3 regions of the Geobacillus sp. Sah69 genome follow, and region 2 is predicted to be linked to each of the others. Evidence: a T-box and tRNA genes for the amino acid it is inferred to sense, from the RefSeq annotation. Region 2 holds a T-box; the other regions hold tRNA genes.
The links. The T-box of region 2 lies ahead of serS (serine--tRNA ligase). A T-box ahead of a tRNA ligase gene usually reads a tRNA of that ligase, here a tRNA-Ser.
Positions count from the first base shown of each region.

Region 1: it encodes a tRNA-Ser, which carries the amino acid that the T-box ahead of serS (serine--tRNA ligase) is inferred to sense. The anticodon was not compared.
Region 3: it encodes a tRNA-Ser, which carries the amino acid that the T-box ahead of serS (serine--tRNA ligase) is inferred to sense. The anticodon was not compared.

Region 1 is NZ_LLKS01000073.1:34,705-40,504, forward strand. It holds gene AP057_RS15710 (Tex family protein) at 176-2,338, shown strand; gene cmpA (cortex morphogenetic protein CmpA) at 2,396-2,509, opposite strand; gene AP057_RS15715 (SprT family protein) at 2,603-3,064, shown strand; tRNA gene AP057_RS15720 (tRNA-Asn) at 3,497-3,571, shown strand; tRNA gene AP057_RS15725 (tRNA-Ser) at 3,578-3,670, shown strand; tRNA gene AP057_RS15730 (tRNA-Glu) at 3,687-3,758, shown strand; tRNA gene AP057_RS15735 (tRNA-Asp) at 3,789-3,864, shown strand; tRNA gene AP057_RS15740 (tRNA-Gln) at 3,878-3,952, shown strand; tRNA gene AP057_RS15745 (tRNA-Lys) at 4,506-4,581, shown strand; tRNA gene AP057_RS15750 (tRNA-Leu) at 4,587-4,668, shown strand; tRNA gene AP057_RS15755 (tRNA-Leu) at 4,684-4,766, shown strand; tRNA gene AP057_RS15760 (tRNA-Arg) at 4,838-4,914, shown strand; tRNA gene AP057_RS15765 (tRNA-Pro) at 4,919-4,992, shown strand; tRNA gene AP057_RS15770 (tRNA-Gly) at 5,166-5,239, shown strand; rRNA gene AP057_RS15775 (16S ribosomal RNA) at 5,354-5,800, shown strand, end outside.
Region 2 is NZ_LLKS01000006.1:7,113-19,829, forward strand. It holds gene AP057_RS00560 (bifunctional UDP-sugar hydrolase/5'-nucleotidase) at 46-1,668, opposite strand; gene AP057_RS00565 (transposase) at 1,748-2,551, shown strand; gene pdxS (pyridoxal 5'-phosphate synthase lyase subunit PdxS) at 2,766-3,650, shown strand; gene pdxT (pyridoxal 5'-phosphate synthase glutaminase subunit PdxT) at 3,675-4,265, shown strand; T-box leader at 4,275-4,495, shown strand; gene serS (serine--tRNA ligase) at 4,549-5,823, shown strand; gene AP057_RS00585 (glycoside hydrolase family 18 protein) at 6,060-7,346, opposite strand; gene tadA (tRNA adenosine(34) deaminase TadA) at 7,433-7,915, shown strand; RNA gene ffs (signal recognition particle sRNA large type) at 7,969-8,233, shown strand; gene dnaX (DNA polymerase III subunit gamma/tau) at 8,444-10,126, shown strand; gene AP057_RS00600 (YbaB/EbfC family nucleoid-associated protein) at 10,151-10,477, shown strand; gene recR (recombination mediator RecR) at 10,487-11,083, shown strand; gene AP057_RS00610 (YaaL family protein) at 11,107-11,331, shown strand; gene AP057_RS00615 (pro-sigmaK processing inhibitor BofA family protein) at 11,404-11,670, shown strand; partial or broken rRNA gene AP057_RS00620 (16S ribosomal RNA) at 11,925-12,717, shown strand, end outside.
Region 3 is NZ_LLKS01000008.1:395-10,170, forward strand. It holds partial or broken rRNA gene AP057_RS00885 (23S ribosomal RNA) at 1-93, shown strand, start outside; rRNA gene rrf (5S ribosomal RNA) at 376-492, shown strand; tRNA gene AP057_RS00895 (tRNA-Val) at 501-576, shown strand; tRNA gene AP057_RS00900 (tRNA-Met) at 749-825, shown strand; tRNA gene AP057_RS00905 (tRNA-Asp) at 831-906, shown strand; tRNA gene AP057_RS00910 (tRNA-Phe) at 1,081-1,156, shown strand; tRNA gene AP057_RS00915 (tRNA-Thr) at 1,365-1,437, shown strand; tRNA gene AP057_RS00920 (tRNA-Lys) at 1,750-1,822, shown strand; tRNA gene AP057_RS00925 (tRNA-Gly) at 1,830-1,904, shown strand; tRNA gene AP057_RS00930 (tRNA-Leu) at 1,910-1,995, shown strand; tRNA gene AP057_RS00935 (tRNA-Arg) at 1,999-2,072, shown strand; tRNA gene AP057_RS00940 (tRNA-Pro) at 2,079-2,152, shown strand; tRNA gene AP057_RS00945 (tRNA-Ala) at 2,161-2,233, shown strand; tRNA gene AP057_RS00950 (tRNA-Met) at 2,251-2,327, shown strand; tRNA gene AP057_RS00955 (tRNA-Ile) at 2,333-2,409, shown strand; tRNA gene AP057_RS00960 (tRNA-Ser) at 2,432-2,522, shown strand; tRNA gene AP057_RS00965 (tRNA-Thr) at 2,731-2,806, shown strand; tRNA gene AP057_RS00970 (tRNA-His) at 2,814-2,886, shown strand; tRNA gene AP057_RS00975 (tRNA-Gly) at 3,063-3,133, shown strand; tRNA gene AP057_RS00980 (tRNA-Ile) at 3,140-3,213, shown strand; tRNA gene AP057_RS00985 (tRNA-Asn) at 3,414-3,488, shown strand; tRNA gene AP057_RS00990 (tRNA-Ser) at 3,496-3,588, shown strand; tRNA gene AP057_RS00995 (tRNA-Glu) at 3,593-3,664, shown strand; gene AP057_RS01000 (B3/4 domain-containing protein) at 3,963-4,628, opposite strand; gene queG (tRNA epoxyqueuosine(34) reductase QueG) at 4,681-5,823, shown strand; gene AP057_RS01010 (amidase domain-containing protein) at 5,885-6,748, shown strand; gene trmL (tRNA (uridine(34)/cytosine(34)/5-carboxymethylaminomethyluridine(34)-2'-O)-methyltransferase TrmL) at 6,769-7,242, shown strand; gene AP057_RS01020 (PrkA family serine protein kinase) at 7,566-9,461, shown strand; gene yhbH (sporulation protein YhbH) at 9,715-9,776, shown strand, end outside.

The DNA of each region.
Region 1 (5,800 bases), on a different contig from region 2:
TCGTGCTAACGGGAATATGTTGCGTGAAGAAACGTCGTTTGCCGTCTTCGGAAGGCGGCCGAAGTGTGGAATACGCAGAGACGGTCTAGCGGGTAGCTGTTTGCAAACATTGCTCATTTTCAGGAGCGAGTGTAGATGGGAGAACGTGCAAGGCTGTGCATAAGGAGGGAACGTGTTGGCGATTGAACAGCGTTTGATTCAAACGATCGCTGATGAACAACGGCTGGCAGCCAAACAAGTTGAAAACGTCATCAGCCTGCATCAGGAAGGAAATACGATTCCATTTATCGCCCGCTACCGGAAAGAGATGACGGGTGCGCTCGATGAAGTGCAAATTCGTGCGGTGCTTGAGCGCTGGGAGTATTTGCAGCATTTAGAGCAGCGGAAAGAAGAAGTCATTCGGCTGATCGATGAGCAAGGGAAATTGACCGAAGAGCTGAAAAACGCGATTATCAGCGCCACGAAACTGCAGCAAGTCGAAGATTTGTACCGCCCGTACCGGCAAAAGCGGCGCACGAAGGCGACGATTGCGAAAGAAAAAGGGCTTGAGCCGCTTGCCGATTGGCTTCTTTCCTGCCCTGCCGCCCCAACTCCGGAAGAGCAGGCCCGGGCGTTCATTGATACAGAAAAAGGGGTCGCAACGGCAGACGAGGCGCTGCAAGGGGCGAAGGACATCATCGCCGAGCGGGTGGCCGACGATGCCGCTCTTCGTCAATGGGCGCGGGAACAGACGTGGCGGAAAGGGATGATCGTGTCCACCGCGAAGGCGTCGGAGAAGGACGAAAAAAACGTATACGAGATGTATTACGACTACGAAGAACCTGTGGCGAAAATCGTCCCCCATCGTGTCTTGGCGCTGAACCGCGGCGAAAAAGAGGAGGTGCTGCGCGTCTCGGTCCAAGCCCCTGCCGAAGAAATCATCCGCTATTTGCAGCGGCAAACGATCGTCAACGAGGCGTCCCCGGCCGCCCGGCTCGTGGCTGAAGCGGTGGAAGACGGATACAAACGGCTGATGGAGCCCGCCATTGAGCGCGACATCCGCAACGAGTTGACGGAGAAAGCGGAAGAGCGGGCGATCCATATTTTTGCCGAGAATTTACGCAAACTGCTTCTTCAGCCGCCATTGAAAGGAAAAACGGTGCTCGGTATCGACCCAGCCTACCGAACGGGATGCAAGCTTGCCGTTGTTGATGAAACAGGGAAGCTGCTTCATATCGATGTCATTTACCCACACCCGCCGCAAGAGAAAAAGGATGAAGCGAGGACAAAGATTCTTCGTTTACTTGACGACTATCATGTGGATATGATCGCCATCGGCAACGGAACAGCCTCTCGGGAAACTGAACAGTTTGTCGCCGACACGCTGAAGCATGTGCAACGCGATATCTTTTATTTGATTGTCAATGAAGCAGGAGCGAGCGTCTACTCGGCTTCCGACCTTGCACGCGCCGAGTTTCCCGACTTGCAAGTTGAAGAGCGGAGCGCCGTCTCAATCGCCCGCCGCGTCCAAGACCCGCTCGCCGAACTGGTGAAGATTGACCCGAAATCGGTTGGCGTCGGCCAATACCAGCACGATGTGTCGCAAAAAAAGCTGGCGGAGTCGCTCCGTTTCGTCGTGGAGACGGTCGTCAATCAAGTCGGCGTCAACGTCAACACGGCGTCCGTTTCGCTGCTCCAATACGTCTCGGGACTGACGAAAACCGTCTCCGAAAACATTGTCAAACGCCGCGAAGAGCAAGGGAAATTCCGCAGCCGCGAGGAGCTGAAAACGATCCCGCGTCTTGGGGCGAAAACGTATGAGCAATGCATCGGGTTTTTGCGCATTGTCGACGGCGACGAGCCGCTTGACCGCACGCCGATTCACCCCGAGCGGTACGCGGAAGTGAAGCAGTTGTTGCAAAAGTTAGGATTTACAACCGCCGCCATCGGCAGCAATGAGCTTCGCCAAGCGCTGCAAGCCATCGATGTGAAAGCAGCGGCATCCGAATTCGGCATCGGGGAACTGACGCTCCGCGACATCATTGACGCGTTGTGCCGCCCAGAGCGCGACCCGCGCGACGAGCTGCCCAAGCCGATATTGCGAAAAGACGTTTTGAAAATGGAAGACTTAAAGCCAGGCATGGAGCTCGAAGGAACGGTGCGCAACGTCGTCGACTTCGGCGCCTTTGTCGACATCGGCGTCAAACAGGACGGGCTCGTGCACATTTCCAAGCTAAGCAAACAATACGTCCGCCATCCGCTTGATGTCGTCTCCGTCGGCGACGTCGTCAAAGTGTGGGTGGAAAGGGTTGATGCAGCGAAAGGAAGAATTTCATTATCGATGCTTCCGCCGGAATAAGCTGGAGAGGCTGTCCCGTACTGCCCAATGAACAGCAGGGACAGCCTCAAACATATGTTACGGACAGTGCTTCCTTTGATAAAAAAACCAGCATTGGTTTAACAGCTTAATTTGATCAAGATTTTTCTCATAATAGGCTCGTCTCATCTGATTTTTTAGCCACGTAGGCAAAACAGTCACCTCCCTAACATACGGAAAGGTAGTATATAATGTATGTAGCTGCGCATTGTCCTGTGCTGAAAACATAAAAGGGGGGCGCCTGTCATGGATCAAAAACGCTTGCAAGCGCTCGTTGAACAAATTTCCATAAGCACATTTGGCAAGCCGTTCCGCCATACCGCTTTCTTCAACCCTCGTTTGCGCACCACCGGCGGGCGCTACATGTTGCAGACGCATAACATTGAGCTCAATCAAAAACATTACGAGCAGTTCGGCGAGGAAGAATTGATCGCCATTATCAAACATGAGCTTTGCCATTACCACTTGCACCTTGAGGGAAAAGGCTACCGCCATCGCGACCGCGACTTCCGCGAACTGCTGCAAAAAGTGGGGGCGCCTCGCTATTGTCGTCCAATCGGCCAAAAAACAGACAGGTCGAAAACGATCTATACATACATTTGCACATCTTGCGGCCTGACGTACACTCGAAAAAAGCGCATGAACACCGCCCGCTACGTCTGCGGGAACTGCCGCGGGCGGCTTAAACTAGCGAACCAACGCCGTTGAACGCTTCCTTGCTTATGCCGAACCCTATTAGGAACATCCGCCGTGTCTTTCCCGAAGGAAACGAAACTTTTTATGGAGCTCTTGTATCACGGCACGGATATGCGAACGTCCTCTTCGAAAAGAGAGCAGTATCACATTTTGCAAAAAAAAGTGGTTGACAATTAAATTGGCCATATGCTAAATTATAAAAGCCGTCGCCAAACGGCGATGAAACAAACAGCAAAAAACATGTTGACAAAGAGTCGACAGCTCAATATAATAGACAATGTCGATTGTGAAAGTGTAGGAAATCTGAGCCGTTCCACAATAGTTCAACGACGAGCATTAGCATCATCGAATTCACTACAAGTTGTCTCGACGCATCTTTCTTCCTTGAATTATCTGGAAGAGGTAACGAGCACATCGTAAAGTATAGCATAATTTCTTCATCATTCCGCAATAGCTCAGCGGTAGAGCAACCGGCTGTTAACCGGTAGGTCGTAGGTTCGAATCCTACTTGCGGAGCCAGTGTTTGGAGAAGTACCCAAGTGGCTGAAGGGGACGGTTTGCTAAACCGTTAGGTCGTGACTTAACGGCGCGCGGGTTCAAATCCCGCCTTCTCCGCCACTTTCGATAGTCGCATGGCCCGTTGGTCAAGTGGTTAAGACACCGCCCTTTCACGGCGGTAACACGGGTTCGAATCCCGTACGGGTCACTTACAGCGCGGGGGTTTCCCGCGGATTGCGGTCCCGTAGTGTAGTGGTTAACATGCCTGCCTGTCACGCAGGAGATCGCGGGTTCGAGTCCCGTCGGGACCGCCATTACACCAATCGCTGGGCCATAGCCAAGCGGTAAGGCAACGGACTTTGACTCCGTGATGCGCTGGTTCGAATCCAGCTGGCCCAGCCACTTTATGTGTTAAATACGAGCCATTAGCTCAGCAACGAGCGTTACATCATCGAATTTACTTCGAGTTGCCCCGACGTACTTGACTTCTTCGAATAAGCTTGTAGAGGAAGGGGCATCGTTGTCTCGGAGTGTTATTGAACCCATGAGCCATTAGCTCAGTAACGAGCGATGCATCATCGAGTTTGCTTCGAGTTGCCTCGACGCACCTAGCTTCTTTGAATAGGCTGGCAGAGGAAGAGGCAGGTAGAGCTAGGTAGTACCTGGAGTGTATACCCAACCATGAGCCATTAGCTCAGTAGGTAGAGCAACGAGCGTTACATCATCGAGTTTGCTTCGAGTTGCCCCGACGCACTTGACTTCTTCGAATAAGCTTGTAGAGGAAGGGGCATCGTTGTCTCGGAGTGTTATTGAACCCATGAGCCATTAGCTCAGTAGGTAGAGCAACGAGCTTTGCATCGCTGAGTTTGCTACGAGTTGTCCCGACGCATCGTGCGTCTTTGAATATGCTAGTAGAGGAAGGGACATCGTTCGCTGTGAGTGTATACCTAACCATGAGCCATTAGCTCAGTAGGTAGAGCATCTGACTTTTAATCAGAGGGTCGGAGGTTCGAGTCCTCCATGGCTCACCATATTAGCGGGTGTGGCGGAATTGGCAGACGCACCAGACTTAGGATCTGGCGCCTCACGGCGTGGGGGTTCAAGTCCCTCCACCCGCACTGATTAGTCCATATGCGGTCGTGGCGGAATGGCAGACGCGCTAGGTTGAGGGCCTAGTGGGGGCGACCCCGTGGAGGTTCAAGTCCTCTCGACCGCATTCCACTAAACCCAAACATTATGTTGACAAAAGAATGAGTAGTTGTTATAATAAAATTTGTCGCTAAAAATGCGCTCGTAGCTCAATTGGATAGAGCATCTGACTACGGATCAGAAGGTTAGGGGTTCGAATCCTCTCGAGCGCGCCATGATCGGGAAGTAGCTCAGCTTGGTAGAGCACATGGTTTGGGACCATGGGGTCGCAGGTTCAAATCCTGTCTTCCCGATTTGAATATCTTCATCAATTGCTATACGGGTGTAGTTTAGTGGTAAAATCTCAGCCACGAGTACTGCCTTATCGAATCCGCTTCGAGTTGCCCCGACGCATCCAGCGTCTTTGAATGTGCTTGCAGAGGAAGGGGCACGGAAGAGCGTGGCGGATGTTGGTTCGAAATTATATGCGGGTGTAGTTTAGTGGTAAAACCTCAGCCTTCCAAGCTGATGTCGTGGGTTCGATTCCCATCACCCGCTCCACGAAGAAGCAAGAAGAGAAAAATGCAGGAAGTCACCTTGTTCCTTGAAAACTGAACGAAACGAAGCGCGTGCGCTATGACCATTGGTTTTGGCGCTGAACAAGCCAATCAACTTTCTTTGGAGAGTTTGATCCTGGCTCAGGACGAACGCTGGCGGCGTGCCTAATACATGCAAGTCGAGCGGACCGGATTGAGGCTTGCCTTGATTCGGTCAGCGGCGGACGGGTGAGTAACACGTGGGCAACCTGCCCGCAAGACCGGGATAACTCCGGGAAACCGGAGCTAATACCGGATAACACCGAAGACCGCATGGTCTTCGGTTGAAAGGCGGCCTTTGGGCTGTCACTTGCGGATGGGCCCGCGGCGCATTAGCTAGTTGGTGAGGTAACGGCTCACCAAGGCGACGATGCGTAGCCGGCCTGAGAGGGTGACCGGCCACACTGGGACTGAGACACGGCCCAGACTCCTACGGGAGGCAGCAGTAGGGAATCTTCCGCAATGGGCGAAAGCCTGACGGAGCGACGCCGCGTGAGCGAAGAAGGCCTTCGGGTCGTAAAGCTCT
Region 2 (12,717 bases):
AAGCGACCGTTCGCCCTTCCATCCTTTTTCCTCGGTCAACACCTGTTACGGAAGACGGTTGATCCGCCCCTCAATTCGTGCCGAGAACGGCTGCTCAAGACCGCGAATATACGAGACAAGGGCATCCAAATCGACCGGGCCGACCTCGCGGTGTTGCCCTTGCGTCAACACTGTGAACCCATCACCGCCGTCGGCGAGGAAGCTGTTGACCGTTACTGTATATTCAGCGTCTGGATGAAGCGGGGTGCCATCTGGAAGCTGAATGTCAACAACCTTGTCCCCAGCTGGTCTGCTAGCGCTCCATGTATAGCGGAGGCCGGAAATTTGCAGCATGCGCGTTTGGGTTGGCTGCCATTGTTGATTCAAAAGCTGGCGGATTTGCGCGCCGGTGAGCGTCATTTTCACAAGCTGGTTGTTGAACGGCTGAACGTTGTACAGCTCGCCCCACGTCACTTCGCCTTGTTCAATATCGGCGCGAATGCCGCCCGGGTTCATAAAGGCGAAATCGGTTTTCATCGCCGCCCGCTGGGCATCGGCGATCAAATCGCCCAAGGCGGACTCGCCGCTTTCATTTTGTTCATCGGTGATCATTTCAGCTGCCGTGCCAACGACTTGATTGACAAGCGGCGCCACTTTCGCTTCATATTTTTCAATGAGCGTCCGAATTTCCGGGTCCGGAGTGATGCCGTCATGATAGGTCGTCACGATCTCTGCTTTTTTGGCGACGACGTCTTTCGTGCGCGGGTCGATTTTTAAATCGACATCCGAAAACGCCGTGCCGTACGAATACGACTGAACGAGCAGCTTGCCGTCCACAACCGCATTTAAATAGGCATGGTTATGACCGGCGAAAATCACATCGACTTCATCATCGACATTTTTGGCGATATCGACAATTTCCCCGCTGGCGTTTGTCCCATCCGGATTGGATACGCCGGGGTTATGGGCGAGAACGACGATCGTTTGCACCCCTTTTTTCTTCAGTTCCCGGACCGCTTTGTTAATCGCTGTTGCTTCATCGATGAACTTGACTCCCGCGACGCCGCTTGGCGTCACAATCGTTGGTGTTTCCGTGAGCGTGACGCCGATCAATCCGATCGGCATGCCGTTGACCCGCTTAATCACATATGGCGGGAGAATCGGCTTTCCCGTTTGCGCATCAACGACGTTGGCGCTCACGTACGGAAAATCCGCTCCGGCAAAGTCACCGGTCGCCGGGTGGTAGCCGCCATGGATCAAGCGGAGCATTTCCGCTACTCCTTCATCAAACTCATGGTTGCCAAGGGTGCCGACGTCAAAGCCGAGCTTATTGAGCACTTCGATCGTCGGTTCATCTTGCAGCAGCGCTGATACCGGGGGGCTGGCGCCAACCGCATCGCCGGCATGGACGAGCAGCGTGTTTTTGTTTTCCGCCTCCCGCTGTTTCAAATAGGCAGCCAAATAATCAGCCCGTCCGACTTCCCGCCCGCCGACTTTTCTTGTCACATTGAGTTGGCCGTGGAAATCGTTAATGCCTAACAGCTGCACCTCAATATAACGGTGCGAGGAAGCAGGCGGCTTCCCCTTGCTTTTCCCGTTCCCTGCCGCCCCGACTGGAGTGGCGGCCAGCACCGCTGCAGCGGCCAATGCGGATAGCACCCGTCTTCCCCATCGTTTGGAATTCTTCATTCCCGGTTCCCCTTTCTCTCGCCTTCTCGTTCACTCCCATTATATCCTTGCGAGTCCATACAATGATAGAGCAGAAAGGATGATTTCTCGTAAATATTTTGTAAATTCACAACTGACTGTTGAGAACAACAGAAACAAAATCCGTTCTAACACAAAAAACAAGCCGGCCTATAACGTACAGGTGGGTTCTTCCGGCCAATTTATTTTGGGGTATTCCCTTCATCAGAGGCCGGGCGACACTCGTTGTCTTCTCCCGCATTTGGAGACCGTTCGAGAGAAGTACGGCGTGGAACCCGAACGTTTGATCGCTGACGCGGCTTATGGCTCGGAAGAGAACTACGTGAAGCTGGAAGAGAAGCACATATCGGCCTTGATCAAGTACCATACGTATGAGAAGGAGAACACGCGCAAGGTCAAGAAAAATCCGCATCATCAGCAGAATTGGACCTATGTGGAAGAAGAAGACGTTTGGATTTGCGCCAATGGGAAAAAGCTGGTTCGCACCGGAACTTCGAAACAGACCACGGAATCAGGATACACCTCGGTCACCCGACACTACCAATGCCATGAATGCGAAGGATGTCCGTTCCGTTCGGCCTGCACGACTTCCAAGTATGGACGAACCACGCAATGGAACCCCGTCTATCATGAACAAAAACAGAAAGCCCGCGAACGGTTGGAGAGTGAAGAAGGGCAAGCCCGATACCGCCAACGCCAAACCGACATTGAGAGTGTATTTGGGCAAATCAAACAAAATCGCGGGTTTCGTCGCTTTGTCCTGCGAGGCCTCCAAAAAGTTTCCATCGAATGGGGGCTGGTTTGTGCTGCCCACAATCTTCTCAAAAAAGCCGCTAGGGACAAGCAATTGTCCTTGGTGGCGTAAATGAGGGGGAGAACAGAGTCGGAATTTTGTTCCGTTTGGTAAAATATACAAAAACCAGAGAGGGCTGACTCCAAAAGTCCGCTTTTTGGCGGACTTTTGGGTCAGCCCCTTTTTTCCATTGTGATTTTTGTAAAAATTGAGGTAAAATGAAACGGTGGAATCATCCTTTTGCGTATATAGCAAAGCATAAGGATAGGAACAGGGGGAATCAACGTTGGCATTGACAGGTACAGACCGCGTCAAACGCGGCATGGCGGAAATGCAAAAAGGCGGCGTCATTATGGACGTCGTCAATGCGGAGCAAGCGAAGATTGCTGAGGCGGCAGGGGCTGTCGCAGTCATGGCGCTCGAGCGCGTCCCGGCAGACATTCGCGCCGCTGGCGGTGTCGCGCGCATGGCTGATCCGACGATCATTGAAGAAGTGATGAACGCTGTATCAATCCCAGTCATGGCAAAAGTGCGCATCGGGCACTATGTGGAAGCGCGCGTCCTTGAGGCGCTCGGCGTCGACTATATTGACGAAAGTGAAGTATTGACGCCGGCTGATGAAGAGTTCCATATTGACAAACGGCAGTTTACGGTCCCATTTGTATGCGGTTGCCGCGACTTAGGAGAGGCCGCCCGCCGCATTGCTGAAGGGGCATCGATGTTGCGGACAAAAGGGGAGCCAGGGACAGGAAACATCGTCGAGGCCGTTCGCCATATGCGCAAAGTCAACGCGCAAATCCGCAAAGTTGTCAGCATGAGCGAAGACGAACTTGTCGCCGAGGCGAAACAGCTTGGGGCTCCGGTTGAAGTGCTGCGTGAAATCAAACGGCTTGGCCGCCTCCCGGTCGTCAACTTCGCCGCTGGCGGTGTCGCGACACCAGCTGACGCCGCGCTCATGATGCACTTAGGCGCCGACGGTGTCTTCGTCGGTTCGGGCATTTTTAAATCGGAAAATCCGGAAAAATACGCTCGTGCGATCGTTGAAGCGACGACTCATTATGAAGACTATGAGCTGATCGCTCATCTATCGAAAGGGCTGGGCGGCGCAATGCGCGGCATCGATGTCGCGACACTGCTGCCGGAGCATCGGATGCAAGAACGAGGCTGGTAAGCCGGACAAAGGAGCAAGATCACAATGAAAATAGGTGTACTTGGACTGCAAGGAGCTGTGCAGGAACATGTCCGCGCCATCGAGGCGTGCGGCGCCGAGGCGGTCGTCGTGAAGAAACCGGAGCAGCTTTCGGGACTCGACGGACTCGTGCTCCCGGGCGGCGAAAGCACAACAATGCGGCGCCTCATGGACCGGTACGGATTGATGGAGCCATTGAAGCAATTTGCCGCTGATGGCAAGCCGATGTTTGGGACATGCGCTGGGCTCATTTTGCTGGCGAAACGAATCGTCGGGTATGATGAGCCTCACTTAGGCCTGATGGATATTACAGTCGAGCGGAACTCGTTTGGGCGGCAGCGGGAAAGCTTTGAGGCGGAGCTGTCGATCAAGGGGGTTGGCGACGGGTTTGTCGGCGTCTTCATCCGTGCTCCGCACATTGTCGAGGTCGGCGACGGGGTCGATGTCCTCGCGACATACAATGACCGCATTGTCGCGGCCCGGCAAGGCCAGTTTCTTGGTTGCTCGTTCCATCCAGAGTTGACCGACGATCATCGATTGATGCAATACTTTCTCAACATGGTCAAAGAAGCGAAAATGACGTCAAGCCTTAAGTAAAGTGATCAAGCGAAAGCGATGAGAGGAACAAGCAGCAGACCCCCTTTCTTTCAGAGAGCCGGTGGGTGGTGCAAACCGGCAGGAAGCGCCTGTGAATCCATCCTCGAGCAAAACGTTGAACGCCAAAGCGGGTCAGTAGGCGTTTTCGGCAGCCGCCGTGAACGGCAAAAAGGGAAGGCATCGCAAGCCTTCAATAAGGGTGGCACCGCGGGGTCGCTCCCGTCCCTTTTGGGGACGGGGGCTTTTTTATGTATAATATTGAATGGAAAAGGAGGTAAAAGCCATGCTGGATGTGAAAATATTGCGCGCCCAGTTTGAAGAAGTGAAAGAAAAACTAATGCAGCGCGGCGGAGATTTGGCGAACATCGACCGGTTTGAACAGTTGGACAAAGAACGCCGCCGTTTGATTGCTGAGGTGGAAGAGCTAAAAAGCAAACGCAATGATGTGTCGCAGCAAATTGCCGCCCTTAAGCGCGAGAAAAAGGATGCGGAGCCGCTGATCGTCCAAATGCGCGAAGTCGGCGACCGCATTAAGCAAATGGATGAGCACATTCGCCAACTGGAAGAGGAACTCAACGCCCTGTTGTTATCGATTCCAAATATTCCGCATGAATCCGTACCGGTCGGCCAGTCGGAAGAGGACAATGTCGAAGTGCGGAGATGGGGGGAGCCGCGTTCGTTTTCGTTTGAACCGAAACCGCATTGGGATATCGCCGACCAGCTTGGTCTGCTTGATTTTGAGCGGGCGGCTAAAGTGACAGGAAGCCGGTTTGTGTTTTATAAAGGGTTGGGCGCCCGGCTTGAGCGGGCGTTAATCAACTTTATGCTTGACATCCATCTCGATGAATTCGGCTATGAAGAAGTGCTGCCCCCCTATTTGGTGAACCGGGCAAGCATGATTGGAACCGGGCAATTGCCGAAATTTGCCGAGGATGCGTTTCATTTGGACAGCGAAGACTATTTTCTCATTCCGACAGCGGAAGTGCCGGTGACGAACTTGCATCGCGATGAAATTTTATCTGCAGATGATTTGCCGCTTTACTATGCAGCGTACAGCGCCTGTTTCCGCGCTGAAGCTGGTTCGGCCGGCCGCGACACAAGAGGGCTCATCCGTCAGCATCAGTTCAACAAAGTGGAGCTTGTTAAGTTTGTCAAACCGGAAGATTCATACGAGGAACTGGAAAAATTGACACGGCAGGCGGAAACGATTTTGCAGCGGCTCGGGCTTCCGTACCGCGTTGTCGCCTTGTGCACCGGAGACCTTGGATTCTCGGCGGCGAAAACGTACGATATTGAAGTTTGGCTGCCAAGTTACGGAACGTACCGGGAAATTTCGTCGTGCAGCAACTTTGAGGCGTTTCAAGCGCGCCGTGCCAACATCCGCTTCCGTCGCGATCCAAAAGCGAAACCGGAGTACGTGCATACATTAAACGGTTCGGGGCTAGCCATTGGGCGGACGGTCGCCGCCATTTTGGAAAACTACCAGCAAGAAGATGGATCGGTCATCATCCCAGAGGCGCTCCGCCCATACATGGGAAACCGGGACGTCATCCGTTAAAATCGTTGGTTGACTTTTCCCGGCAGCCGTGTTATAGTGAATGACGTTGGCGACGGAGAAAAAGAGGCGGCGGACGCCGGCCTCGAATGCTTCTCTGCCAAAGCGATAAAGAACAGTACTGACGCGCATAAGAGGAGATTGTCATCTGGAACGGCTGATCGGAATCGCCGTTTCCAGCCATAAAAAAACCCGCCGGGAGAAAGGCGGGTTTTTTTATCTCTTTGGCGCGGGCGGCCTTATCTTTTGACGACTGCAAACTGGTCGGAAAGGAGCAGCCAGTTTTGCGGGAAATCGAAGCCCAGTTTCCAATAGCTGACTCCGCGCAGGCCAAGTTCTTTCACGAGATTGAATTTTGCCTGAATGGAGCGGGCGTCCTCAAACCATACTTCGTGCTCGCGCCCGTTTTCATCGCGGTAGCGAAAATGCGGCGCCTGCGCCTCGGTGTCGTATTCAATCGCGACGTTATACCTCGCGGCGAGGGCGATGGCCTGCTGCGGGCTGATGGCGCGGGCGTACGGTCCGCCCGGTACGTACGGCAGTGTCCAATCATAACCATACAAATTTTGCCCCATTAAAATCTTTCCGGGAGGCATTTCCGAGACGGCGTACTTGAGGACACGGCGGACAGGGCCGATGGGGGAGACCGGCATCGGCGGACCGCCGCTGTAGCCCCACTCATACGTCATTATGACGACAAAGTCGGCAATTTGTCCATGGGCGCGGTAGTCATGGGCTTCGTACCAACGTCCGCGCTGGGTGGCGCTCGTTTTTGGCGCCAGGGCGGTCGACATCATCCATCCTTCCCGTTCAAATCGCCGTTTCGCTTTGCGCAAAAACGCATTATACGCCTCACGGTCTTCCGGGCGCAAATATTCAAAATCAAAATGGATGTCGCGGAAGCCATACCGTCTGGCGGTGGCGACAATGTTGTCGAGTAGACGATTTTGCAGCGTTTCATTCGTCAAAATAAGCGCGCCCAGCTCGTCGCTGAACTGCCCGTTTTCAATGTTGGCGACAACCATCACGAGCGTGACGCGGTTGGCGCGGGCAATATCCGGAAAGTCGTCAAGCGGCGGCTCTTGCAATGTCGCGTCGCGCCGAATGGCAAAATAAAAGGGACTTAAATACGTTAAATGTGGAGCGGCTTCGCGGGCGCTTGCTTCCAACGCCGGACTGACGGTCGCACCGCGCGGTTCAATATAGGCGTTAAACTCCGCTCTCCGCTTGGCTCCGGGCGGAATGTAAAGACGCTGGCCGACCCGCAATGGCGCATTTAACGAGAGGCGGTTCACTTCCGCGAGACGCTGCATCGGAATGGAAAACCGGCGGGCAATCGACCATAAACTGTCTCCGGGTTGCACCCAATAAAAACGACCGACGATCGGAATCACGAGCGCCTGACCGACGACAAGACGGTCGGGATTTGGCAGCTTGTTCGCCCGAACAATGTCCTCGACCGTCGTTTCATATGCTTTAGCGATCCCGCTTAACGTTTGTCCTCTCTGTACGACATGGATCTGCATCGCTTGACCTCCTAGTTGCGTCTTCATTCTCCATATTTTATGATGGAAAAGAAAGAGAAATGACCGTTTGTGCAAAGGGGTATATGATGAGCAACGATGAGTATTACATGAAGTTGGCGATTGAAGAAGCAAAAAAAGCTGAACGGATCGGCGAAGTGCCGATCGGGGCCATCATCGTTCAAGACGGCTGCGTCATCGCCCGCGCCCATAATTTACGGGAAACGGAACAGCGCGCGATCGCCCATGCGGAGGTTTTGGCCATTGACGAAGCGTGCCGGGTGACCGGCTCATGGAGGCTTGAACGGGCGGTGTTATACGTGACGCTTGAACCGTGCGCCATGTGCGCGGGGGCCATCGTTCTTTCCCGCATTGAGCGGGTCGTATTTGGAGCTAGCGACCCAAAAGGGGGATGCGCCGGGACGTTAATGAACTTATTGCAGGAAAACCGGTTCAACCACCAGGCTGAGGTTGCAAGCGGCGTGTTGGCGGAGGAGTGTGGGGCGCTGCTGAGCGGCTTTTTCCGCCGATTGCGCGAACAAAAGAGAAATGTTGGCGGAAGTTCCAACTAAAATTCGGCCTGTGTACATTGCATTTTCCCTATAAACGCGCTATACTGATAGTGCCGTGCTAAGCGGGGAGGTAGCGGTGCCCTGTACTCGCAATCCGCTCTAGCGAGGCTGAATCCCTTCTCGAGGTTAGTCTGTTGTGAGGCCTGTCTCAAGTAAGTGGTGTTGACGTCTGGGTCCCGCGCAATGGGATTCCGTGAACCCTGTCAGGTCCGGAAGGAAGCAGCAGTAAGCGGATGCTCCCATGTGCCGCGGGGGTGCCTGGGCTGAGCCAACTGCTTGAGCAACGCTCGGGGCAGCTAATCGACAGAAGGTGCACGGCCTTACATAAGCAGCAAGAGGGTGTCCCAAAAGCAATGGGACACCCTTTCTTCATTGACAAGATGCAGAGGCAATTTGCTTCGGCAACACGATCATATTGTATCTCTTTTACATAGAGAGACGATCTTTTGGGACAGCCTCTTTTTATTTTAAAATAGGGCAGAACGTTATATAATAGTGGAGATGAGAGGAAGAGGAGGGCCGTTTTCCGTGGCATACCAAGCGTTATACCGTGTTTTTCGGCCGCAGCGTTTCGCGGACATGGTCGGCCAAGAACACGTGACGAAAACGTTGCAAAGCGCCCTGCTTCAACATAAAATATCGCATGCCTACTTATTTTCCGGACCGCGTGGGACAGGAAAAACGAGCGCGGCGAAAGTGTTCGCCAAGGCGGTCAACTGTGAACAGGCCCCGGCGGCCGAGCCGTGCAATGAATGTCCCGCTTGCCTCGGCATTACAAACGGAACGATTCCCGATGTGTTGGAAATTGACGCTGCTTCCAACAACCGCGTCGACGAAATCCGCGACATCCGTGAAAAAGTGAAATTTGCGCCGACCTCGGTTCGTTATAAAGTGTACATTATCGACGAAGTGCACATGCTGTCAATCGGCGCGTTTAACGCGTTGTTGAAGACGCTTGAGGAACCGCCCAAACACGTCATTTTCATTTTGGCCACCACCGAGCCGCATAAAATCCCGGCGACGATCATTTCCCGCTGCCAACGGTTCGATTTTCGCCGCATCCCGCTGGCCTCCATCGTTTCGCGGTTGAAATATGTGGCGAACGCCCAGGGCGTAGAAGCATCCGACGAGGCGCTGTCGGCTATCGCCCGCGCTGCCGATGGAGGGATGCGCGACGCGCTCAGTTTGCTTGACCAGGCGATTTCATTCAGCGATGGGAAGCTTCGGCTTGATGACGTGTTGGCGATGACCGGAGCGGCATCATTTGCCGCGTTGGCTGATTTCATTGCCGCCATTCATCGGAAAGATACAGCGGCTGTTTTGCAACAGTTTGAAGCAATGATGGCGCAAGGAAAAGATCCGAATCGTTTGGTTGAAGATTTGATTTTGTATTATCGCGACTTGTTGCTGTACAAAACGGCCCCTCATGTGGAAGGAGCCATCCAAATTGCGGTCGTTGACGAAGCGTTCACCTCGCTTTCGGAAGCGATTCCTCTTTCCGATTTGTACGGAGCGATTGAGCTGTTGAACAAAAGCCAGCAGGAGATGAAGTGGACGAACCACCCGCGTCTTCTCCTCGAAGTGGCGCTCGTCAAGCTTTGCCATCAGCCAGCGGCTGCTGCTCCATCGCCGAACGCTTCTGAACTTGGGCCATTGATCAAGAGGATTGAAACGCTGGAAATCGAGCTGCGCCGCCTAAAAGAGCAGGCGCCTGCCGTCCCGCCGGAGGCGCCTTCTGCGAAAAAAACGGCGAAAGCGGTGAAAACCGGGGGATATAAAGCACCGGTCGGCCGCATTTACGAATTGTTGAAGCAGGCGACGCATGAAGACTTAGCCTTGGTGAAAGGCCGCTGGGCCGACGTACTTGATGCGCTGAAGCGGCAGCATAAAGTGTCGCACGCCGCTCTCTTGCAGGAGAGTGAACCGGTCGCAGCAAGCGCTTCAGCATTTGTGTTAAAGTTTAAGTATGAAATTCACTGCAAGATGGCGACCGACCCGGCGAGTTCGGTCAAGGAAAATGTCGAAGCAATTTTATTTGACCTGACGAACCGCCGTTTTGAAATGATCGCCATTCCGGAAGAGGAATGGGGGAAAATAAGGGAAGAATTTATCCGCAGCAAAGAAGCGAAAGCGGAAAAAAGCCAGGAAGACCCGTTGATCGCCGAAGCGAAACGGCTGTTTGGCGAGGAATTGATTGAAATCAAAGAATAAACGAATTGAAGGAGGATGCCAACCATGATGCGTGGCGGAATGGGAAATATGCAAAAAATGCTGAAGCAAATGCAGAAGATGCAAAAAGAAATGCAAAAAGCACAGGAAGAGCTGGCAGAAAAAACAGTGGAGGGCACGGCAGGCGGCGGCATGGTGACGGTCATCGCCAACGGCCATAAACAAATTTTAGAAGTGAAAATTAAAGAAGAAGTCGTTGACCCGGACGATATTGAAATGCTCCAGGATTTAGTTTTGGCAGCGACAAACGATGCACTCAAAAAAGCTGATGAGCTGGCCAACGATATGATGGGGCAGTTTACGAAAGGACTCAACATTCCAGGGCTGTTCTAGGGGGAAGCTATGCATTATCCAGAACCGTTATCCAAACTGATTGACAGTTTTATGAAATTGCCCGGAATCGGTCCAAAAACGGCCGCCCGCCTCGCGTTTCACGTGCTGGCGATGAAAGAAGACGTTGTGCTTGAATTCGCCAAAGCGCTCGTCGACGTAAAGCGGCATATTCATTATTGCACGATTTGCGGGCATATTACAGATGCGGACCCGTGCTACATTTGCAAAGACGAACGGCGCGACCGGACGACCATTTGTGTCGTCCAAGACCCGAAAGATGTCATCGCTATGGAGAGAATGAAAGAATACAATGGCTTGTACCATGTGCTGCATGGAGCCATTTCTCCGATGGAAGGCATCGGTCCGGAGGACATTAAGATCGCCGAGCTGCTGGCGCGGCTGCAGGATGAGACGATCCAAGAAGTGATTTTAGCGACTGACCCGAACATTGAAGGGGAAGCGACAGCGATGTATATCTCACGCCTGCTCAAACCAACAGGAATCAAGGTAACCCGCATCGCCCACGGCTTGCCGGTAGGCGGCGATTTGGAATATGCGGACGAAGTGACGTTGTCAAAAGCGTTGGAAGGACGCCGCGAACTGTAGAGAGAAAGAAGGTGGGGATCGGTTTGTTATGGCGGCGGAAGGGGAAATTAAAAAGACAATTTGACGAAAAGTTGATGGCCGAACTGCAACAAGCAAGAGCGGAGTGGTTTGAACAAAAACAGCTCATTGAAAAAAGCGTTGACCCGTCTCGAGAGGTGCTGAGCGCGCTCCAACTGGCGGAGGCCAAGTATTTTTTTCTTCTCCGCGAAGCGAAGCACCGTCGTGTTACACTGAAGGAAGTGCGTTGACTTCCTTTTTTGTTCTTTTTTCCCCAAAGGCGCATATGCTTGTAGTACAAGCATAGAAGGGGGCATGAAACGTTGGAGCCGAAAGTGGTGATTACCGTATTGTCGGCGCTCATTGCCGTGTTGCTCGTTGTTGGCGCCCGCCTTAAGGCGCTTCGCTTTATCGGCCATGCCGCTATCCGCCTGATCGTCGGGGCGCTGGCGCTGTTTGCCATTAACGCGATCGGCGGGCAGTTCAGCATTCATATTCCGATTAACCTTATCACCTCGCTCGTTTGCGGATTTCTTGGCCTTCCAGGGGCTGCGGCATTAATTGTGATTGACCAATATATTCTGTCATGATTCATAATGAAAAGGCATCGTCTAGTCAAAATGCCTTTTCATTTTTTTATGAAAAACTATTGACTTTTGTATAGATATAAAGTATATTAATAAACGTCGCTGTTCATAAAAAACATGTTGACAGCGAATTGAACAGTAATTATAATAATAAAAGTGCGCAACACTAAATCGAAAGCTCCTTGAAAACTAAACAAAACGCAAGCGTCATGAAAAAAACTTCGGCCGCATTGGCCGAAGCAAAAGCCAATCAACTTTCTTTGGAGAGTTTGATCCTGGCTCAGGACGAACGCTGGCGGCGTGCCTAATACATGCAAGTCGAGCGGACCGGATTGAGGCTTGCCTTGATTCGGTCAGCGGCGGACGGGTGAGTAACACGTGGGCAACCTGCCCGCAAGACCGGGATAACTCCGGGAAACCGGAGCTAATACCGGATAACACCGAAGACCGCATGGTCTTCGGTTGAAAGGCGGCCTTTGGGCTGTCACTTGCGGATGGGCCCGCGGCGCATTAGCTAGTTGGTGAGGTAACGGCTCACCAAGGCGACGATGCGTAGCCGGCCTGAGAGGGTGACCGGCCACACTGGGACTGAGACACGGCCCAGACTCCTACGGGAGGCAGCAGTAGGGAATCTTCCGCAATGGGCGAAAGCCTGACGGAGCGACGCCGCGTGAGCGAAGAAGGCCTTCGGGTCGTAAAGCTCTGTTGTGAGGGACGAAGGAGCGCCGTTCGAAGAGGGCGGCGCGGTGACGGTACCTCACGAGAAAGCCCCGGCTAACTACGTGCCAGCAGCCGCGGTAATACGTAGGGGGCGAGCGTTGTCCGGAATTATTGGGCGTAAAGCGCGCGCAGGCGGTCTCTTAAGTCTGATGTGAAAGCCCACGGCTCAACCGTGGAGGGTCATTGGAAACTGGGGGACTTGAGGGCAGGAGAGGAGAGCGGAATTCCACGTGTAGCGGTGAAATGCGTAGAGATGTGGAGGAACACCAGTGGCGAAGGCGGCTCTCTGGCCTGCACCTGACGCTGAGGCGCGAAAGCGTGGGGAGCAAA
Region 3 (9,776 bases), on a different contig from region 2:
GATCCCTCGAAGATGACGAGGTCGATAGGTCCGAGGTGGAAGCGTGGCGACACGTGGAGCTGACGGATACTAATCGATCGAGGGCTTAACCTAACAAGAAAAGTGGAGGCCGCCTGCTTATCGGCGAGGCGCGCTGGAGGGCCTGCGAGCGGGCTTAGCCCGCCGCAGCAGGACCGAAGCGTCGCGAGCCGATGGCGGCCGGAACTAGACAGTGAAAAGCGCAGGCGAGCGGCGGCGAGCCGGAGCTAGACAATGAAAAGTGAAAGCGTCCCGGCTTCTTCCCGAAACGGTTATCTAGTTTTGAAGGAATGACTTTCCTTCTTGACAACATTTATTTTTTAAGTATAATAAATGATGTCGAAACTGAATCGCTTGCCTAGTGGTGATAGCGGAGGGGAAACACCCGTTCCCATCCCGAACACGGAAGTTAAGCCCTCCAGCGCCGATGGTAGTTGGGGCCAGCGCCCCTGCAAGAGTAGGTCGCTGCTAGGCAATTTCGTGGAGGATTAGCTCAGCTGGGAGAGCACTTGCCTTACAAGCAAGGGGTCGGCGGTTCGATCCCGTCATCCTCCACCACTTACACCAATTGTGTATTCTTATCGCCGTAGGGTGGAGCAACAAGCCTTTGCTTCCTCGAAACCGCTTCGAGTTGCCCCGACGCATCTGGCTTCCTCGAATCAGTTAGTAGAGGAAGGGGCAACGAAAAATTTACTCAGAACATGATCGAAACTGAATCATTTCCTATCGCCGCGGGGTGGAGCAGTCCGGTAGCTCGTCGGGCTCATAACCCGAAGGTCGCAGGTTCAAATCCTGCCCCCGCAACCAAAATTGGTCCCGTAGTGTAGTGGTTAACATGCCTGCCTGTCACGCAGGAGATCGCGGGTTCGAGTCCCGTCGGGACCGCCATTCTTTCAAAATTGTGAAAGATGAAAAATACGGCTCAGCAGCTCATTCGGTAGAGACGAGCATCTGCTTCATCGAATTCGCTTCGAGTTGCCTCAACGCATCGAGCGTCTTTGAATCAGCTGGTAGAGGAAGAGGCACAGAGCAATTCAACGAGCGAGTTAAAAAATAATATATGGCTCGGTAGCTCAGTCGGTAGAGCAAAGGACTGAAAATCCTTGTGTCGGCGGTTCGATTCCGTCCCGAGCCACCATCAAACTATAAATTATACCGGCTTAGCTCAATTGGTAGAGACGAGCATTCGCATCGTTGAATCTGCTGCGAGTTGTCCCGACGCATCCTACTTCTTTGAATAAGCTTGCAGAGGAAGGGACACCTAGCATTTGACTTCCTTGAATCAGCTTGTAGAGGAAGAGGCACAACCGAGCAGATCATATGAGCCAGTAACTCATGTTAAATGTGCCGGCTTAGCTCAATTGGTAGAGCAACTGACTTGTAATCAGTAGGTTGCGGGTTCAAGTCCTGCAGCCGGCATCTTCCATTTTGAAAAAATTCAACTAGCGAAACATGAGCTCAGAAACGAGCGATACATCTTCGAGTTGGCTTCGAGTTGCCTTCGAGTTGCCCCGACGCACTTGACTTCTTCGAATAAGCTTGTAGAGAAAGGGGCAGGTAGAGTGAAATGAAGCTTAGAGTGTTATCTTAACCATGAGCCATTAGCTCAGTAGGTAGAGCAACGAGCGATGCATCATCGAGTTGGCTTCGAGTTGTCCCGACGCATCTTGCATCTTCGAATATGCTAGTAGAGGAAGGGACATCGTTCACTGTGAGTGTATACCCAACCATGAGCCATTAGCTCAGTAGGTAGAGCATCTGACTTTTAATCAGAGGGTCGGAGGTTCGAGTCCTCCATGGCTCATCGTCTTGCGGAAGTAGTTCAGCGGTAGAACACCACCTTGCCAAGGTGGGGGTCGCGGGTTCGAGCCCCGTCTTCCGCTCCACTTCCGCCGGGGTGGCGGAATTGGCAGACGCACAGGACTTAAAATCCTGGGGTAGGTGACTACCGTGCCGGTTCGAGTCCGGCCCTCGGCACGTGCGCTCGTAGCTCAATTGGATAGAGCATCTGACTACGGATCAGAAGGTTAGGGGTTCGAATCCTCTCGAGCGCGTTTTGTCGGGAAGTAGCTCAGCTTGGTAGAGCACACGGTTCGGGTCCGTGAGGTCGCAGGTTCAAATCCTGTCTTCCCGATTTATCATGGGGCCTTAGCTCAGCTGGGAGAGCGCCTGCTTTGCAAGCAGGAGGTCATCGGTTCGATCCCGATAGGCTCCACCTTTTGACTTAAATTTGGCGGTGTAGCTCAGCTGGCTAGAGCGTACGGTTCATACCCGTGAGGTCGGGGGTTCGATCCCCTCCACCGCCACCATTATCGGACCTTTAGCTCAGCTGGTTAGAGCAGACGGCTCATAACCGTCCGGTCGTAGGTTCGAGTCCTACAAGGTCCACCATTATTATTATTGTTGCTTTTTTGGAGGAGTACCCAAGTGGTTGAAGGGGTCGGTCTTGAAAACCGAGAGGCGCCGCAAGGCGCGCGGGGGTTCGAATCCCTCCTCCTCCGCCATGCACTTTAAAATCGTGCCGGCTTAGCTCAATTGGTAGAGACGAGCATTCGCATCGTTGAATCTGCTTCGAGTTGTCCCGACGCATCCCACTTCTTTGAATAAGCTTGCAGAGGAAGGGACACCTAGCATTTGACTTCCTCGAATCAGCTTGTAGAGGAAGAGGCACAACCGAGCAGATCATATGAGCCAGTAACTCATGTTAAATGTGCCGGCTTAGCTCAATTGGTAGAGCAACTGACTTGTAATCAGTAGGTTGCGGGTTCAAGTCCTGCAGCCGGCACCAGAACGAGGCGACTATGGCGAAGTGGTTAACGCACCAGATTGTGGCTCTGGCATGCGTGGGTTCGATTCCCACTAGTCGCCCTTTTCATTATATTATATTCTATATTTGCGGGTGTAGTTTAGTGGTAAAACCTCAGCCACGAGCATCTGCATCATCGAATTAGCTTCGAGTTGCCCCGACGCATCTGGCTTCTATGAATCAGCTGGTAGAGGAAGGGGCATGGAAATAGCGTGGCGGATGTTAAGCCAAATATTATGCGGGTGTAGTTTAGTGGTAAAACCTCAGCCTTCCAAGCTGATGTCGTGGGTTCGATTCCCATCACCCGCTTTTGATGGGCCTATAGCTCAGCTGGTCAGAGCGCACGCCTGATAAGCGTGAGGTCGGTGGTTCAAGTCCACTTAGGCCCATTATTTTCCATTGAATATTTTTGGGTCATTCGCTATAATAATGGGCGAACAATGCCCCATTGTTCCACAGCAAAATCGGAGCGACGAGCTTCACATCTTCGAATTTGCTGCGAGTTGCCTCGACGCATCTCGCTTCCTAGAATTAGCGCTGGCAGAGGAAGGGACAGGGCAAGTATTGGGCTAGCTTTCTTACTCATCATTCCGCAATAGCTCAGCGGTAGAGCAACCGGCTGTTAACCGGTAGGTCGTAGGTTCGAATCCTACTTGCGGAGCCATTTCTTTGGAGAAGTACCCAAGTGGCTGAAGGGGACGGTTTGCTAAACCGTTAGGTCGCAGTTTTGCGGCGCGCGGGTTCAAATCCCGCCTTCTCCGCCATAATGGCCCGTTGGTCAAGTGGTTAAGACACCGCCCTTTCACGGCGGTAACACGGGTTCGAATCCCGTACGGGTCACTGGTTGCTGGCACCAGAGATTCTGGTGCCCTTTTGTACAATTTCTTTTGTCGATTTTTGCGTTTTTTCTTGCGATGCGTGTGGAAGTCTGTTATAATATCTCTCGTTAGCTTTAAAATTACGTTATGATTGTTGGGGACAACGCAGTGTTTCGTTTCGTTAAAGAACGAGGCATTGCGTTTTTTTATTTACCACCCTAAACCGAGAAGACCCTCACTTCCACGCGTGAGCGTAGGGAGAGAGTTCAGGTAGGGAGGGAGTCCCCCGTTTCCAACGGCAGGAAAGTGGGGGGAGAAGATCAAACGAACAATTGGGCGTCGGCTTCGCCGCCATGAATTTGCACAAACATCGTTTGGATGGCTTGAAGATGGCGCTTGGCGGTTTCTTCTGGCGTTGATGGGAGAAAGTAAACGATTTGCAAAGCGTTTTTCGTTTCTCTCGTCACGGCGGTCCGCTCCGAATCGACGATCGGACTGCCAAACGGCCCTCGTTCATCTTTGCTGACGAGTTTGTTGGCAAAGTTGACTGTGCGGCCGTTTAACGCGATGTATTCATCTTTTTCCGTGCCGATCGTGAGCGTCACTGTCCCGTTGATGCGGTCTAGATCATAGATGCCGAGCGGAATTTTATAATAGAGTGAAAAAAAGTTGTTTATGTCTGCCGCTGAATGGATAGGCGGAATGAAGCTTTTTTTCTGGATGCGTCGGTACAGGCTTTCACTTGACGGTCGATAGCGGCTTGGGTCCGTTCCGATTTGTTTGAAAGTACGGCGCCATTCGACCATTTCAGGAATGTCGGCAATCGACTTTTCCTGCAGCTCGATGTAAAGAGATTCTTGAAACAGCTCAAGCCGCCCCCTTAACATTTGCGGTGAATCGCTGACCTCGATATGATAATAGCGGATGACGCCGAATTTACCAGAAGGAAGGCGTTGCTTTAGTTGTTCTGATATCACGCATTTCATCTTGATCACCTCGGATTTCATTTTACCATATATGACGAAAGGAGGGAAAACGATGGATGTTATGGCATTAAAGCAGGAAGTCATTGAGTACAGTCGGTCAATCGGCATTGATAAAATCGGATTTGCGAGCGCTGATCCGTTTGTGGAATTAAAGGAACGGCTGCGCCGCCAGCAGGAGCTCGGCTATCAGTCCGGTTTTGAGGAACCAGATATTGAGAAACGGACGAATCCTTCATTGCTTCTTCCGGAAGCAAAATCGATTATTGCCATTGCTCTTGCCTATCCGTCTAAAATGAAAAATGCGCCGCGGGGGACAAAGACGGAACGGCGCGGCGTTTTTTGCCGCGCTTCATGGGGAAAGGACTACCACAATGTGTTGCGGGAACGTTTGCAGCAGCTCGAGGAGTTTTTGCTGGCCAAAGTGCCCCATGCCCGCGTTCGCTCGATGGTGGATACCGGAGAGCTCGCCGATCGGGCGGTGGCGGAACGGGCAGGGATCGGTTGGAGTGGCAAAAACTGCTCTATTATTACACCAGAGTTTGGATCGTATGTGTATTTGGGAGAAATGATTACGAATATTCCATTTCCCCCTGATGAACCGGTTGAAAACCGATGCGGCACGTGCACGAAATGCATTGATGCCTGCCCGACTGGGGCGCTTGTGCAAGGGGGACAACTGAACGCACAGCGGTGCCTTTCCTTTTTAACACAAACGAAAGGCTTTTTGGCCGACGAGTTTCGAGAGAAAATCGGGAATCGGCTGTATGGCTGCGATACATGCCAGCAAGTCTGCCCGGAAAATAAGGGAAAAGACTTTCATTTGCATCCGGAATTCGAGCCGGATCCGGAAGCGGTAAAGCCGAAACTCATCCCGCTGCTTCAGATGAGCAACCGTGAATTTCAAGAAACATTTGGGGCCATGGCGGGTTCATGGCGTGGGAAAAAGCCGATTCAGCGCAATGCCATTCTGGCGCTTGCCCATTACAAAGACCAAACCGCGGTGCCGCATTTGCTGCGTTTGTTGAAAGAGGATAGCCGTCCCGTCATCCGCGGGACGGCGGCGTGGGCGCTCGGGAAAATCGGGGATCCAAGCGCTAAGCCTTATTTGGAGGCCGCGCGGCAAATGGAGGCGGATGCCGATGTGATCGCTGAGATTGAAAAAGGACTAAAACTGTTGGCTGAGGCAAAGGAATAGGGAAAAAAACGCAGCTTCCCCACATAAGGTAGTAACAAAAACGAAAGTGGTGGAAAGCAGCATGAAAAAACAGTTGCGCGCGTGGTTGGATGAGCGAGCCCGCTCGTTTGTGTCGGAAAGCAATATCCGAAGCGAAGAGGCGGCAAGAAAGCAACAGCTTTGCCAAAAGCGCGGTGCGGAGATCGTTCGTTGCACGATCCGGGGGCAAATTGTCGGCAGGCAGACCATTGAGCGGGAAGCGAAAGTGATGTATATTGCCCACCATCAATTTTTAATTAAGCAAAGGGGTTCACTATATATAGAAGAACAGGTTGAGGAGCGATGCGCCTGTTTTGTTGGCGGTGAGCTTGTTGCTGATGAACCGATCAACCGATTGGGGGGGGATATGGAGGAGCCGCGCGTCGAACGAGAGCAATGGACGGGAGATCGTCTTTCTTACCAGTATGACCGCGCCCGGGCGGTGCGGTATGCGGAAACGTGGTGGAATCGGCATAACCCGGTGTTTCCGTCGTTTCCGGTGGATTGCACGAATTTTGTTTCCCAATGCTTGTATGCGGGCGGGGCACCGATGACGGGCTATCCGAACCGGGCGAGGGGATGGTGGTGTCAAAACGGAAGTTGGAGTTACAGCTGGGCTGTCGCTCATTCCTTTCGTTGGTATTTGAGCGGGTCGCGCATTGGCTTGCAGGCGGTGGAAGTGGCGGAGCCGGAGCAATTGATGGCAGGCGATGTCATCTGTTATGATTTTCAAGGGGACGGACGCTTCGACCACTCAACGATTGTGGTGGCGAAAGATCAGAACGGGATGCCGCTTGTGAACGCCCATACGACAAACAGCCGAATGCGCTATTGGTCGTATGAAGATTCAAGCGCCTATACGCCGAACATTCGCTATAAGTTTTTTCACATCATCGATCGCAAATAAACGTTGCTGAGGTGAAGGAAATGCCGCTTCATGTAGTGCTATACCAGCCAGAAATTCCAGCCAATACTGGAAACATCGCTCGTACGTGCGCAGCAACCGATACGTCGCTCCATTTGATCCGCCCGCTCGGTTTTTCTACGGATGATAAAATGTTAAAGCGCGCCGGGCTTGATTATTGGCCGTATGTCAATATTTCGTATTATGACTCGCTTGATGAACTATTCGCCCGCTTTCCGGAAGGGGAGTTTTATTTCATTACGAAATTCGGGCGCCGGTATTATGATTCGTTTGATTTCAGCGATACAGAAAAACATATTTTCTTTGTGTTCGGCCGTGAAACGACCGGACTGCCGAAGGAGCTGCTTGAGGCCAATATGGACCGTTGCCTTCGCATCCCGATGAATGACAAAGTACGCTCGTTAAACTTGTCGAACACGGCTGCCATTTTAGTGTACGAAGCGTTGCGCCAACAACGGTTTTATGGGTTGTCATAAACAAAAAAAACGACCTTCGCTCTGGAGGTCGTTTTTTTGGTCTTATTGTCTGACGTCTGGTTTGTCTTCATAGCCAGCGGTGAAAATGGCCGTCAAAAACGCAATGATAACCCCTAGCACAAGCAACGTGCGCATCGTTTGTTCCTCCTTCATAATGAAAGTGGCAGGCGTTTCCCTCTTTATTATAGCGAATATGGCTAAGCATGTGAATGACCGCAGTTGGTTGTTAGGAGACAAAATTTTTTGCGGCGAATGATACGGGACATCCTCGCATAAATTGTAATAATCTTGCTGTTAGACATCCAAGGGTGAGGAGGTCCTTTATGGATATTTTGCAAAAAATCGCCCGGTATCGGGAAGAGGAAGAAAAGTTGAAATGGGAAGGAACGTTTGCCGAGTATTTAAAGATTTTAAAAGAAAAGCCGTGGGTGGCCCAGTCGGCTCATTCGCGTGTTTATAATATGATCAAAGATGCTGGGGTCGAAGAGGTGAATGGGCGGAAACGATATAAGTTTTTCAGCCAGCACCTGTTCGGGCTTGAGGAGGCGCTTGAGCGGCTCGTTGAGGAATATTTCCACCCGGCGGCGAAGCGGCTTGATGTGCGGAAACGGATTTTGCTGCTGATGGGGCCGGTCGGCGGCGGGAAATCGACGTTGGTAACGCTCCTGAAGCGCGGGCTTGAGGAGTACTCCAAAACGGAGCGCGGAGCCGTTTATGCGATTAAAGGGTGCCCGATGCATGAAGACCCGCTTCACCTCATTCCTCACCATTTGCGCGACGATTTTTACCGCGAATACGGCATTCGCATCGAAGGCGAGCTGTCGCCGCTCAATATGATGCGGCTTGAGAAAGAGTACGGCGGACGCATTGAAGACGTGCTAGTGGAGCGCATTTTCTTCTCGGAAAACCGCCGCGTCGGCATCGGGACGTTCAGTCCGTCTGATCCAAAATCGCAAGACATCGCCGATTTAACGGGAAGCATCGATTTTTCAACGATCGCGGAATACGGCTCCGAGTCCGACCCGCGCGCGTACCGGTTTGACGGCGAGCTGAACAAAGCCAACCGCGGGATTATGGAATTTCAAGAGATGTTAAAGTGCGATGAAAAATTTCTTTGGCATTTGCTGTCGCTGACGCAAGAAGGCAATTTCAAGGCTGGGCGGTTTGCTTTAATCAGCGCCGACGAATTGATTATCGCTCATACGAACGAAACGGAATATCGGTCGTTCATCGCCAACAAAAAGAACGAGGCGCTCCATTCGCGCATCATCGTCATGCCGATTCCATACAACTTGCGCGTCTCGGAAGAAGAGCGCATTTACGAAAAAATGATCCGCGAAAGCGATGTCGCCGACGTGCATATCGCCCCGCATACATTGCGGATTGCGGCCATGTTTACGATTTTGACTCGGCTGAAAGAGTCGAAGCGGCCGGATGTGGATTTATTGAAGAAAATGCGCTTGTATGATGGCGAAATGATCGAAGGATTCAGCGAGGTCGATGTGGAGGAGCTGAAAAAGGAGCATCCGGACGAGGGGATGAGCGGCATCGACCCACGCTATGTCATCAACCGCATTTCTGCCTGCATCATTCGCAAAGGAGTGCTGTCGATCAATGCGCTTGACGTGCTTCGTTCGTTGAAAGAAGGGTTGGATCAGCATCCGTCGATCACGAAGGAAGACCGCGAGCGGTATTTGAATTTCATTTCGCTCGTGCGCAAGGAGTATGATGAAATCGCCAAACAAGAAGTGCAAAAGGCGTTCGTCTATTCGTATGAAGAGTCAGCGAAAACGTTGATGGATAACTATTTGGACAACGTCGAGGCGTACTGCAACAAGACGAAACTGCGCGATCCGCTTACGGGTGAGGAAATGAATCCGGATGAAAAGCTGATGCGCTCGATCGAGGAACAAATCGGCATTTCCGAAAATGCGAAAAAAGCGTTTCGCGAAGAAATTTTAATTCGCATTTCGGCATATGCACGAAAAGGACAGCGGTTTGATTATAATTCACATGAACGGTTGCGGGAAGCGATCCAGAAGAAATTGTTTGCGGATTTAAAGGACATTGTCAAAATTACAACGTCGACGAAAACACCGGATGAGCAGCAGTTGAAAAAAATTAACGAAGTCGTCGCCCGCCTCATTGATGAATACGGGTACAACTCCACGTCAGCCAATGAATTGCTCCGTTATGTCGGCAGCTTGTTGAACCGCTAGGCATGCCTAGAGCGCCGGGGCATGCTTTTTTGCATCGATAATCGGGCTTGTCCGTCCGTTGTTCGCTTTTCTATTTTCGGCATTCATCTGTCAATTATTTTGAATTTTTGCATAGGATAAAATAAACAACTTGGCATAGTGATGGTCCGTTTTGATGACGCCAACATAAGTATATGCGGGAAAGTGAAAAGTGTGAGAACCATTTTAACAAAGGAGCCTTGATAGATCAACATTTCTAGAGGGAGGGGAAAATATGAAAGGGAATTTCGTTGTATCGAAAGAAGACTGGTCCCTCCACCGCAAAGGATATGACGA